2 linked regions of the Acuticoccus sediminis genome follow. The protein of the gene in region 2 binds, or shares a complex with, the protein of the main gene of each other region. Links are inferred from orthologs where the notes say so. Each region holds a gene or a part of one and is shown on either strand. Other genes may lie near its edges.

The links. Proteins that work in one complex are often made in the same cells at the same time.
Region 1: the proteins of nuoG (region 2) and DLJ53_RS24970 are in contact, whole or in part, in a crystal structure (PDB 3IAS), measured with the Thermus thermophilus proteins. The link is inferred for Acuticoccus sediminis from one-to-one orthologs. Residues at the interface, in WP_096411121.1 of Thermus thermophilus: Glu109, Leu112, His115, Pro116, Leu117, Cys119, Pro120, Gly125, Gly126, Gln131, Asp132, Thr134, Val135, Gly138, Leu139, Leu151, Pro152, Tyr154, Thr155, Arg161, Arg245, Trp247; in WP_223903221.1 of Thermus thermophilus: Pro305, Pro307, Gln308, Thr310, Pro311, Pro312, Pro313, Leu316, Thr319, Ser320, Met321, Glu322, Ala323, Val324, Ile325, Tyr326, Phe328, Lys329, Thr332.

The regions. Positions count from the first base shown.
Region 1 is NZ_QHHQ01000006.1:225,265-230,483, forward strand. What follows is about bases 1-2,923. They hold DLJ53_RS24970 (NADH-quinone oxidoreductase subunit D), read right to left. Parts: upstream 2,093-2,923; coding sequence 908-2,092; downstream 1-907. Other genes in these bases: nuoE (NADH-quinone oxidoreductase subunit NuoE), read right to left, coding at 1-684; DLJ53_RS24975 (GFA family protein), read right to left, coding at 2,094-2,501; DLJ53_RS24980 (NADH-quinone oxidoreductase subunit C), read right to left, coding at 2,501-2,923. In the rest of the region: more of DLJ53_RS24980, read right to left, coding at 2,924-3,118; DLJ53_RS24985 (NuoB/complex I 20 kDa subunit family protein), read right to left, coding at 3,120-3,710; DLJ53_RS24990 (NADH-quinone oxidoreductase subunit A), read right to left, coding at 3,701-4,066; DLJ53_RS24995 (VOC family protein), read right to left, coding at 4,462-4,848.
Region 2 is NZ_QHHQ01000008.1:30,823-38,352, reverse strand. What follows is about bases 1-2,938. They hold nuoG (NADH-quinone oxidoreductase subunit NuoG), read right to left. Parts: upstream 2,546-2,938; coding sequence 455-2,545; downstream 1-454. Other genes in these bases: DLJ53_RS35335 (META domain-containing protein), read left to right, coding at 2,795-2,938. Also shown: more of DLJ53_RS35335, read left to right, coding at 2,939-3,391; DLJ53_RS27780 (TerC family protein), read right to left, coding at 3,495-4,223; wrbA (NAD(P)H:quinone oxidoreductase), read right to left, coding at 4,374-4,973; DLJ53_RS27770 (circularly permuted type 2 ATP-grasp protein), read left to right, coding at 5,230-6,645; DLJ53_RS27765 (alpha-E domain-containing protein), read left to right, coding at 6,746-7,530. UniProt on the Escherichia coli protein: NDH-1 shuttles electrons from NADH, via FMN and iron-sulfur (Fe-S) centers, to quinones in the respiratory chain. The immediate electron acceptor for the enzyme in this species is believed to be ubiquinone.

The DNA of each region.
Region 1 (5,219 bases), on a different replicon or contig from region 2:
GGCCGCGGGGGAGGTCGGGTCCACGTCGGTGTCCGGCGCGCCGTCGCCGGGCGCCTCGGTGCCGGCAGGCTGCGGATACTCGGGGACTTCGGTGAGCGAGGTCGCGCCGGTGATCGGCTCGGACCCCTTGCGCGTGCTCTGCGGTCCGGGGGTCGGCGTGCCGCCCTTCTCCAGCGTGTCGAGGAGGGCGTTGAACGTCTCGGCGGTCAGGTCCTCGTAGGTGTCGGCGCCGATCTGCACCATCGGCGCGTTCACGCAGGCGCCCGCGCACTCCACCTCTTCCCAGGAGAAGCGGCCGTCCTGCGACAGCTCGAACGCGTGCGACGCGATGCGCTTCTTGCAGATCGACATGATGTCGTCCGACCCGCGCAGCATGCACGGCGTCGTGCCGCAGACGCCGATGTGCGCGACCGTGCCCACCGGCTGCAGCTGGAACATCGTGTAGAAGGTCGCGATCTCGAAGACGCGGATGTAGGGCATCTCCAGCATGTCCGCGACGAGGCGGATGGCCGGCTCCGGAAGCCAGCCGTGGTGCTGCTCCTGCGCCTTCCACAGGATCGGGATGACGGCGCTCGCCTGACGACCTTCGGGGTAGTTCTTGATCTTCGCCTTGGCCCATTCGAGGTTCTGCGGCGTGAACTCGAACGCGGCGGGCTGTTGTTCGGCGAGGCGCCTTACGGCCATGGGTCAGCTCCGGAAGTCGGCGATCGTGTCTCTCCTAGCAGGCAGACACGGGAATGTAAGTTCTGACAGTTCGACGGACGGCCCCTCGGGGAGGGGGTCGTCGCAGCAATGCAGCATCGGGGCCCCGCCGGCCACGCGGCCCGGACGGTCGCGACCTCCCGCGAAGGTGCGGGCGACCCTGGTCCGAGCGCGGTGGTCAATGGCTGCAACCCCATCCTGGGCCTTACCGGTCCACCTCGCCGAACACGATGTCGAGCGAGCCCAGGATCGCCGCGACGTCCGCGAGCATGTGGCCCTCGCACATGGTGTCCATCGCCTGAAGGTGCGCGAAGCCGGGCGCCTTGATCTTGCAGCGGTACGGCTTGTTCGTGCCGTCCGACACCAGATAGACGCCGAACTCGCCCTTCGGCGCCTCGACGGCCGCGTACACCTCGCCCTCGGGGACGTGGTAGCCCTCGGTGTAGAGCTTGAAGTGGTGGATGAGCGCCTCCATCGAGCGCTTCATCTCGGCCCGCTTCGGCGGAGCGACCTTGCCGTCCAGCGTGTGCACCGGGCCCGGCGTCGCGCGCAGCATGTCGATGCACTGGTGCATGATCCGGACCGACTGGCGCATCTCCTCCATGCGGATGAGATAGCGGTCGAAGCAGTCCCCGTTCTTGCCGATGGGGATGTCGAACTCCAGCTCGTCGTAGCATTCGTAGGGCTGCGACTTCCTGAGGTCCCACGCCGCGCCGGAGCCGCGCACCATCACGCCCGAGAAGCCCCAGGCCCAGCACTCGTCCAGCGACACGACGCCGATGTCGGCGTTGCGCTGGCGGAAGATGCGGTTGTCGGTGATGAGACGGTCGAGATCGTCGACGACCTTCAGGAACGGGTCGCAGAACGCCTCGATGTCGTCGATCAGCTCCGGCGGGAGGTCCTGGTGGACGCCGCCGGGGCGGAAATAGTTCGCGTGAAGCCGCGCGCCGCAGGCGCGCTCGTAGAACATCATCAGCTTCTCGCGCTCCTCGAAGCCCCACAGCGGCGGGGTGAGGGCGCCGACGTCCATCGCCTGCGTCGTGACGTTGAGAAGGTGCGACAGGATCCGCCCGATCTCGCAGAAGAGGACGCGGATGAGCTGCGCGCGCTTCGGGATCTCGATGCCGAGGAGCTGCTCGGTCGCCAGCGCGAACGCATGCTCCTGGTTCATCGGGGCGACGTAGTCGAGACGGTCGAAGTAGGGGACCGCCTGCATGTACGTCTTGTGCTCGATGAGCTTCTCGGTGCCGCGGTGCAGGAGGCCGATGTGCGGGTCGACGCGCGTGACGATCTCGCCGTCGAGCTCCAGGACGAGGCGGAGAACGCCGTGCGCCGCCGGGTGCTGCGGGCCGAAGTTGATGTTGAAGTTACGGACGGATTGCTCGGCCATCTCAGTCGTTCCCCGCGAAGGCTGCCATCACCTCCGCCCCGGTCATACGCTTGCGCTCGCCCTCGAAGGCGTAGGTGTCGGGCTTCTCGTCGATGAAGACTTCCAGCGCGAGCGTGCCCGTCGGCGGACTGTCGAAGGCCGCCGCGTTGACGGCATGGAAGCTGCCGTCCTTCGTGCGGTAGCAGATGTGCGTCCCGCAGGTGGGGCAGAACAGACGCTCCGCCCAATCGGAGGAGTTGTAGACGGTCGGCTCGCCCTTGGTGAACGTCAGCGGACCGGTCTGCACCTCGACATAGGGGCCGCCCGACCACTTGCGGCACATCGAGCAGTGGCAGGCGCCGACATCCTCGCTCTGCAGCTCCGTCTCGAACTCGATGGCTCCGCAGAGGCAGCGTCCGGTGCGGGCCATCAGTTCGCCGCCTTCTCGTCGCCGGGCAGGATGTAGTCCGTGCCCTCCCAGGGGGAGAGGAAGTCGAAGTCGCGGAACTGCTGCGTCAGCTTCACCGGCTCGTAGACGACGCGCTTCGCCTCGTCGTCGTAGCGCACCTCGACGAAGCCCGTCAGCGGGAAGTCCTTGCGCAGCGGGTGGCCGTCGAAGCCGTAGTCCGTCAGCAGGCGGCGCAGGTCCGGATGGCTCGTGAAGAGGATGCCGTAAAGGTCGTACGCCTCGCGCTCGTACCAGTCGGCGGCCGGGAACAGCGAGGTGATCGACGGGACGGGCGTGACCTCGTCGGTGAGCACCTTCAGCCGGACGCGCTGGTTCTGGACCGGGGAAAGGAAGTGGTAGACCACCTCGAACCGCTCCGGCCGGGCCGGCCAGTCGACGCCGCAGATGTCGACCAGGTTGACGAACGCCGCCCGCGGGTCGTCGCGCAGGAAGCGCACCACGTCGACGATCGCCTCGCGCGTCACGGTGATCGTGAGCTGGCTGAACTCGATGCCGGACTCCACCACGCCGTCACCGGCCTGGGTGCGGACCATCTCGGCGAGGTCCTCGAGCGCGCTGATGTCGGGTTGGAAGGCCATCTTAACGCTCGATCGTCCCGGTGCGCCGGATTTTGCGCTGCAGAAGGAGGATGCCGTAGAGCAGCGCCTCGGCGGTCGGCGGGCAGCCGGGGACGTAGATGTCCACCGGGACGACCCGGTCGCAGCCACGCACCACCGAGTAGGAGTAGTGGTAGTAGCCGCCGCCGTTGGCGCACGAGCCCATCGACACGACGTAGCGCGGCTCGGGCATCTGGTCGTAGACCTTGCGCAGCGCCGGCGCCATCTTGTTCGTCAGCGTGCCGGCGACGATCATCACGTCGGACTGGCGGGGGGACGCGCGCGGGGCGATGCCGAAGCGCTCGACGTCGTAGCGCGGCATCGACATCTGCATCATCTCGACCGCGCAGCAGGCGAGGCCGAAGGTCATCCACATCAGGGAGCCGGTACGCGCCCACTGGATGAGCGCCTCGGTCGAGGTGAGGACGAAGCCCTTGTCGGCCAGTTCGTCCGAGATCGACCGGAAGAACTCGTCGTCCGGCTGGTTGCCCGCGACGGACACGCTGGTCGCCGGCGCGCCACCCGTGCCGGCACCGCGCTGGTCGAGGATCGGTTTGTCCTGCGTCAATTCCATTCCAGCGCTCCCTTCTTCCACTCATACACGAAGCCGATGGTGAGGATCGCGAGGAAGAGCATCACCGAGCCGAACCCGAACCAGCCGATGTTGTCGAACGACAGCACCCACGGGAACAGGAAGGCCACCTCCAGGTCGAAGATGATGAACAGGATCGCGACCAGATAGAACCGGATGTCGAACTTCATGCGCGCATCGTCGAACGCATTGAAGCCGCACTCGTAGGCCGAAAGCTTCTCCGCGTCCGGCGCCTTGTAGGCGACGATGAACGGGATGACGAGCAGCGCAAGCCCGATGACGGTGGCGATCCCGGTAAAAATGATCACCGGAAGGTAGCTGGTGAGGAGGTCTTCCATCGGTACCCCTTCGAGGCGCAGGCAGGCAGACGGTGCCGTCCTGACGCCTCATTCCATGTATGGCGTCCTTGGAATGACTCAAACCGCAGACCGCCGCAACCTGACGCGAGCATTTGCTTGGTCATCATCGACGGTTGGAGTGCATTCCAGGCCCGTCACATCGCAGGCCGGCACGCTTCAGGCAAGCGAATCCAAGGGTTGGCACCCGCCCGACCCACCACGCAATGCGACCGCGGGCCGTGAAATGCAAGCTCCCCGGCGCCGCACCCGCGGTTCCCCGTCGCGCCCGCCCGGCGGATCCGTCGCGCCGCCGCCGCGAATTGGAGCGCTTCGAGACTGGCGGGGGCCGGGATCGGCCCCGCTCACGCCGATCGACGGCATGGAGCGGCGATTGCTCAGCGTTTCGACAGGAGGTCCCAGCGGTTGCCGAACGGGTCGCGGAAGACGGCGACGGTGCCGTAGGGCTCCTGTCGCGGCGCTTCCTCGAAGCGCACACCGGCGGCGAGCAGCCGCCCGTGCTCGGAGGCGAAGTCGTCGGCGGTGAGGAAGAAGGCGACGCGCCCGCCGGTCTGCCGGCCGACCGCGTCCGCCTGTTCGGGCGCTGCCGCCCTCGCGAGGAGGAGGGCCGTGCCGCTACCGCGCGGGCGGACAACCACCCAGCGCTTGAGGGGGCCGACGGGGGTGTCCTCCACCAGCTCGAAGCCGAGGACGCCGACGTAGAACGCGATGGCCGCGTCGTAATCGGGAACGACGAGCGTGACCAAAGAGAGCGAGAGGCTCACTGGAGACGATAGTCGGATGATCGAAGAGGGAGGGACTTCGGGGAAGGGGAAGTCTGCGACGCAGGGTCATGGTGGCGAGAGTGACGGGGCTCGAACCCGCGACCTCCGGCGTGACAGGCCGGCGCTCTAACCATCTGAGCTACACCCCCGCATCCGGGCTTGGCGTTGCCGCTGTGCCCGCGAGAGCTGCTGAACTAAGGCCACCCCGCTGTCCTGTCAAGCGACTTTCAAGCGACTTTGTGGACGACCTTTCCAGATGGGCGACGGCACGCTATTCCTCCCCCCGCGGGCGGTTAGCTCAGCTGGTTAGAGCGGCTGGTTTACACCCAGTAGGTCGGCGGTTCGAATCCGTCACCGCCCACCAAGCGGTC
Region 2 (7,530 bases):
CCGCATCGCCCGGGACATCATGCCCCGGCGACGTGCTGGACGTCGGCACCACGAACCTCGCCGACAGCGCTGGAGCCACGACAGCCCCGGCCATGCAACGAGACAGTGAACCCATCGCCCGCCGCGTTGCCGGAATAATGATACACGACATTCCCGGATTCGGCGAGAGGCTCGCATAATTCAGGATTCTCGGCCGTGACACATCGATTTCCGCTTGAACGCTGAGGCTGGACGGCGATCGGTTCTGCATAAAAGTGACGGTATTTCACCCTTTGATTGAAATACCGGCACCGAAATTCCTGTACTGCGTCGGACGTCGACCGCCCGTTCGCCTCCCCTCCCTCGCCCCGGCGCCGCCCCGCCACCGTCCGGGACGGACCCGGGGACGGCGGTACGGAAGACGCGGCGGCGCGATGCGCCGCCGTCGCGCCGGACGGGAGAGCCGCGACGCGCACTATTCGGCAGCCACGCTCACGAACTGCTGCTCCGCCCACAGCTTCGCGCACTCGGCCATCACCCTGGAGGCGCGGGCGATCGGGTTGGTGAGGTGGAACTGCTGGATCGGGTTGACGAACGGGCCGTCGTCGACGCCGCCGGAGGCCGCCGTCAGCTTGCCGACGTCCGCCGGATCCGCCGCCGTCACCGTGTCGTAGCGGCCGAGCACGGGGACGCTCTGGATCATCGCACGGTGCAGCGCGGCGAAGCTGTCGTAGGGGAGCTTGGCGCCAAGCTCGGCCGACAGGGCACGCAGGATCGCCCAGTCCTCGCGCGCCTCGCCCGGAGCGAAGGCGGCGCGGGTCAGCCGCTGCGGGCGGCCTTCCATGTTGACGTAGGTGCCCGACTTCTCGGTATATGCCGCGCCCGGGAGTATCACGTCGGCCACATGGGCGCCGCGGTCGCCGTGGGTGCCGATGTAGACGATGAACGGAGCCTCGAGGTTGCGCTCGTCCATCTCGTCCACGCCCAGCAGGAACAGGACGTCGAGGTCGAAGGTGCGGCCGGCGGAAAGGATTTCCTTGCCCGTCTTCCCGCCCTTGCCCGGCACGCAGCCGACGTCGAGACCGCCGACGCGCGAGGCGGCGGTGTGCAGGACGCCGAAGCCGTTCCAGCCGTCCTTGACGGCGCCGACCTCGTCCGCCAGCGCCGCGGCGGCGGCGAGCACGGCGGCGCCGTCCTCACGGGTGAGCGCGCCCTGGCCGACGATGATCGCCGGGCGCTCGGCATTGGCCAGGACGTCGCGGAACTCGCCGAGGTCCTTCAGCGAGGCGCCGCCGGCACCGAGGTAGCTGTACGGATAGGTGAGGTCGACGCGCTCGCCGACGAGGCCCACCTTGGCGCCGTTGCGCGCCCAGGCCTGACGGATGCGGGTGTTGAGGATCGGCGCGTCCCAGCGCGGGTTGCCACCGATGATGAGGACGGCGTCCGCGTCGGCGATGCCGGCGATCGTCGGGTTGAAGAGGTACGACGCGCGCCCGTTGGCCGGATCGAGCGGCGCACCGTCGGTCCGGCAGTCCACCGAGGCGACGCCCAGGCGGTTCATCAGGTCCTTCAGCGCGAAGAGCTCCTCGGCCGTGGCGAGGTCGCCGCCGAGGGCCGCGATGCGGTCCTTGCCGGCGCCCTTCACCTTCGCGGCGATCACCGAGAAGGCCTCCTGCCAGGAGGCCGGGCGCAGGCGGCCGTTCTCCTTCACGTACGGGCGGTCGAGACGCTGGGTCTTGAGGCCGTCCCAGATGAAGCGGGACTTGTCGGAGATCCACTCCTCGTTCACCGCGTCGTTGGCGCGCGGCAGGATGCGCATCACCTCACGTCCGCGCACGTCGACGCGGATGTTGGAGCCGACCGCGTCCATCGCGTCGACGGTCTCGGTCTTCGTCAGCTCCCAGGGGCGGGCCTGGAAAGCGTACGGACGCGAGGTCAGCGCGCCGACGGGGCAGAGGTCGATCACGTTGCCCTGGATCTCGGAGCGCATCGCGGTCTCGAGATAGGTGGTGATCTCCATGTCCTCGCCGCGGCCGATGGCTCCGAGGTCCGGAACGCCGGCCACCTCGGTCACGAAGCGCACGCAGCGGGTGCACTGGATGCACCGGTTCATGATCGTCTTGACCAGCGGGCCGATGTACTTGTCCTCGACCGCGCGCTTGTTCTCGGTGAAGCGCGAGCCGGAGACGCCGTAGGCCATCGCCTGGTCCTGCAGGTCGCACTCGCCGCCCTGGTCGCAGATCGGGCAGTCCAGCGGGTGGTTGATGAGGAGGAACTCCATCACCCCCTCGCGCGCCTTCTTCACGAAGTCGGTCTTCGTGTTGATGGTCGGCGGGGTGCCGTCGCGGCCGGGACGCAGATCCTTCACGCCCATCGCGCAGGACGCGACCGGCTTGGGCGGACCGCCCACCACCTGGACGAGACACATCCGACAGTTGCCAGCGATCGACAGCCGCTCATGGAAGCAGAAGCGGGGGATCTCAGCGCCGGCCGCCTCGCACGCCTGGAGCAGCGTGTAGTGATCGGGCACCTCGATCTCTTCACCGTCGATGATCAGATTGGCCATAGGTCCTCACACCACAGGGTCGCCGCCGCGCCGGGGCGCCATGCCCTTGCGCGTAGCACGTCATCACCCAAATTGCTCGCCACGGCAACGCCTTCCACATTGAAACAAGCCCAAACTGGAGCTCGTCGAAGGGAACGATCGCCGCCGGGACGCCACGTGCCGCCATTGCTTGCCAAGGGGACCCGCGCAGCCGATGACGTGGCCGGCGCCGATTCGGTTCATAGGCGCTCGATAAATGGAGACAGTTCCATGAGCAAATTTTCCGCTCGCCCGTTCGCGATCGCGGCGGCCGCCCTCCTCCTCGCGGCGGCCCCCCTCGTCGGCACCGGCCCCTCCGCTGCGCAGACCGTCGCGACGTTCCCCGGCGCGGCGGTCGGCGCGGCCGGGCAGGTCCACCTCGCCCAGTACGGCGGTGGCGGCGGCAGCCCGCCTCCGTCCCACGGCGGCCCCGGCAAGCCCGGCGGCCCAGGCGGTCCCGGCAAGCCGGGTGGTCCCGGCCCCGCTTCCGGCCCGGTGGAGGTGGATGGGGCGTGGCGCATCATCGCGGTGGACCGCGAGGTGCTCCCCGAGTGGGCGCGCAAGGACGCGACGATGAACTTCGACCGTGACGGGCGCGTCTCCGGTCAGGCGGTCTGCAACACGTTCTCCGGCCGCTACAACCGCCGCGGCTCGGACATCATCATCGACGGCGTCGCCTCCACGCGCAAATTCTGCGACCGGAGCGCCGAGTACGAGAACAGGATCTTCAAGGCGCTGGAGCAGGTCGACCGGGTCGAGACCGGCGAGAACCAGACGATCGTCCTCAGCTCGAAGGGCACCGCGCGGCTGCGCCTGCGCCGCTACTGAGACCGCCGGCGCCCTCCCGCGGCGCCCGGCAAACGACACCGCGGCGCCGGCCCCTCCGCCGGCGCCCCTTCCGGGCGGCGGGCCGCCCGCGGTCCGGGCCGTCTCAGATGCCGCGCAGCCGCTTCACCCGGCGGCCGCGCATCAGGTTCAGCACCTCGACGAAGCCGCCGAACACCATCGCGGCGTAAATGAACCCGCGCTCCACGTGATAGTGGAAGCCGTCGGCCACCAGCGCCATGCCGATCATCACGAGGAACGCCAGCGCCAGCATCTTGGTGGACGGATGGCGCGCCACGAAGTTCGCGATCGGCGCCGCCGCCACCATCATCACCATGATCGCGATGACCACCGCCCCGATCATCACCTCGAGGTGGTCCGCCACGCCGACCGCCGTGATGACGGAATCGATGGAGAAGACGAGGTCGAGCAGCATGATCTGTCCGATCACGCTCGCCATCCCGGCCGAAGCCGCACCGGAGGCGTGTTCCTCCGGCTCCTCGCCCTCGACCTCGGCATGGATCTCGGTGGCGGCCTTGTAGATCAGGAAGAGGCCGCCGGCGATCAGGATCACGTCGCGCCAGGAGAGGCCGAAGCCGGCGACCGTCACGAACGGCTGCGACAGCGACACGATCCACGCGATCGAGGCGAGCAGCAGGATGCGCAGGACGAGGGCGCCGATGAGCCCGACCTGCCTTGCCCGGGCACGCTGCGCCTCCGGCAGGCGGTTGGAGACGATCGAGAGGAAAATGACGTTGTCGACCCCGAGGACGATCTCGAGCACGACGAGAGTGGCAAAGCTCGCCCAAACGGCGGGGTCGGTCAGAAGTTCCATAGGCCTCGTCTCTGGTGTCTCGCCAAGAACGCCGCAGTCCGGCGGAAGATCCATCGGCGCCCGCACCGAGACAAGAGCCGTTCCGCGCAATAAGGGCGGAGGCCGGGACGGAGGCATCGCGGCGCCCGGCCGCGACGCCTGCCGGACGCCTCAGGCGGCGAGCTTGGCCGCGACCTCGGCGACGATCTTGCCCTGCGCCTTCGCGCCGCCGAGTTCGTTCGCGGTCGGCTGGCGCGAGCCGTCGGCGCCGGCGATCGTCGTCGCGCCGTAGGGCGTGCCGCCGGCAACCTCGTCGAGGGCCGTGAGGCCGGGGTAGCTGTACGGCAGGCCGGCGATGACGAGCCCGTGGTGCAGCAGCATGGTGATCGTCGAGAAGAGGTTCATCTCGTTGCCGCCGTGCTGCGAGGCGGTCGAGCCGAAGGCGGCACCCACCTTGCCGATCAGCGCCCCGTTGGCCCAAAGGCCGCCGGTGCGGTCCCAGAAGGCGGCCATCTGCGACGGCATGCGCCCGTAGCGCGTGCCCGTGCCGACGATGATGGCATCGTATTCGGGCAGCTCCTCCACGGTGGCGATGGGGGCGGCCTGGTCGAGCTTGAAGCCGGACGCCTTCGCCAGATCCTCCGGCACCGTCTCCGGCACGCGCTTCACGACCACGTCGGCGCCCGCGCCGCGGGCCCCCTCGGCCACGGCTTCGGCCATCGTTTCAACGTGCCCATAGGCCGAATGATAAAGGACGAGAACTTTTACCATAGCTGCAACTCCTAGAATTCCGAGGCGTTGTGCCTCGCGGGTTCATGCTGCCAACTACGCCAATGAAACTCGATGTGAAGTGCGTCCGCTTCGTGTCTGCCTTGCGACCGCCCCACCGCCATCGGGCTCTCGTCAACTTCGTCTGTCAAAGCCCGAAATCGCACCAAACCACTGCACAAGAATGAAACACGCACTACACTTGATTTAACAAACGGCCACAGCCACGGTTCAATTCCATCCTTGACGCGAAAGACATATGGCTGATTTCTTCGACGAGATGAACGGCACGGACGGCTCCACCCGGCCGGCCTATGAGATCATCAAGTCGTGGCTCGATGGGGTCACGCCCGAGGCGCTGAGGGCGCGCTCGCGTGAAGCGGAAATGTTGTTCAGGCGAATTGGAATTACGTTCGCCGTCTATGGTGACAAGGACGCCGAAGAGCGCCTGATCCCCTTCGACATCATCCCCCGCGTGCTGACCGCCGCCGAGTGGACGGCCATGTCCAGGGGCCTCGAGCAGCGGGTCCGCGCGCTCAACATGTTCCTGGCCGACATCTACGGTACCGGCGAGATCATCAAGGCCGGCATCATTCCGCAGGAGCTCATCTACCAGAACACATATTTCAGGCCGGAGATGGTCGGGGTCCGCGTCCCCCACGACATCTACACCCCGGTCTGCGGCATCGACATCGTCCGCGTCGACGCCGACACCTTCTATGTGCTGGAGGACAACCTGCGCACGCCCTCCGGCGTCTCCTACATGCTGGAGAACCGGGAGGTGACGATGCGCATCTTCCCCGACCTCTTCAACGAGCACGTCATCCAGCCGGTCGAGCAGTACCCGAACGAGCTGCTCGACACGCTGCAGTCGCTCGCCCCGCGCACGGCCCCGCGCGAGCCGACCGTGGTGATTCTCACCCCCGGCCAGTACAACTCCGCCTTCTACGAGCACACCTTCCTCGCCGACCGCCTCGGGGTCGAGCTGGTGGAGGGGCGCGACCTCTTCGTGCGCGACGACGTCGTCTACATGCGCACCACCGAGGGCGCGATGCGGGTCGACGTGATCTACCGCCGTCTCGACGACGACTTCCTCGACCCCCTCGCCTTCCGTCCCGATTCGGTGCTGGGCGTGCCGGGCCTGCTGTCGGCATTCCGCGCCGGCAACGTCACCGTCGCCAACGCGATGGGCACCGGCGTCGCCGACGACAAGGCGGTCTATACGTACGTTCCGGACATCATCAAATTCTACCTGGGCGAGGAGCCGATCCTCAACAACGTCCCCACCTGGCGCTGCCGCGAGCCCGATTCGCTCGCCCACGTCCTCGACAACCTCCCCGACCTCGTCGTGAAGACGGTTTCCGGCTCCGGCGGGTACGGCATGCTGGTCGGCCCGGCCTCCACCAAGGAGCAGATCGAGGAGTTCCGCGCCAAGCTGAAGCACGATCCGGACGAGTTCATCGCCCAGCCGACGCTCGCCCTCTCCACCTGCCCGACCTTTGTGCAGGACGGCATCGCGCCGCGGCACGTCGACCTGCGCCCGTTCGTGCTGACCGGCTCGAAGGGCATCAAGACGGTCCCCGGCGGCCTCACCCGCGTGGCCTTGAAGGAAGGCTCGCTGGTGGTGAACTCGTCCCAGGGCGGCGGCACCAAAGACACCTGGGTGCTGGCATGACCGGGACTGGCACGAGGGGTGCTCGCACAAGGGGCGCCGTCCGTCGGAGCATCACGCCACGCTCCCACCGCTGCGCCCGTGAACTTTCGGAGCTGAACTGATGCTTCTCTCCCGCGTTGCCAACGACGTCTATTGGCTCGCCCGCTACGCCGAACGCGCCGAGAACACCGCCCGCATCCTCGACGTCGCCTCCCGCCTCGCCGCCCTTCCCTCCAACTACGGCGGCACCACCAACGAGTGGGAATCGGCGATGATCGCCACCGGCGGCGAGTATCTCTTCCGCGAGCGCTACGACGAGGCGAGCCGGCGCAACGTCATCCAGTTCCTCGCCTTCGACCCGGACAACCCGTCCTCGATCTACTCCTGCCTCGCCGTCGCGCGCCGCTCCGCCCGCGCGGTCCGCACCGCGATCACCCGCGAGATGTGGGAGGCGATCAACGACGCCTGGCTGGACCTGCGGCGCTACAACAACGAGAGCCTGTCGCCCCGCCAGCTCACCGAGTTCCTCGACGGTGTGAAGTCGGCCTGCCTGAAGTTCGACGGCTCGGCCTTCCGCACCATGCTGCGCACCGACGCGCACGCCTTCTTCCGCCTCGGCACCTACATCGAGCGCGGCGACGCCACCGCCCGCATCCTCGACGTGAAGTACCACGTGCTGCTGCCCGAGACGGATCCGGTCGGCGGCGGCCTCGACTATTTCCAGTGGTCCTCGATCCTGCGCGGCGCGTCCGCGCTCGGCGCCTACCAGTGGGTCTTCCGCGACGCCCTGCGGCCCTGGCGGGTGGCCGAGCTCCTGACCCTGCGCAAGGAGCTCCCCCGCTCCATCGCCAACTGCGCCAAGTTCACGCTCGACTTCCTCGACGATCTCGCCAACGATTACGGGCG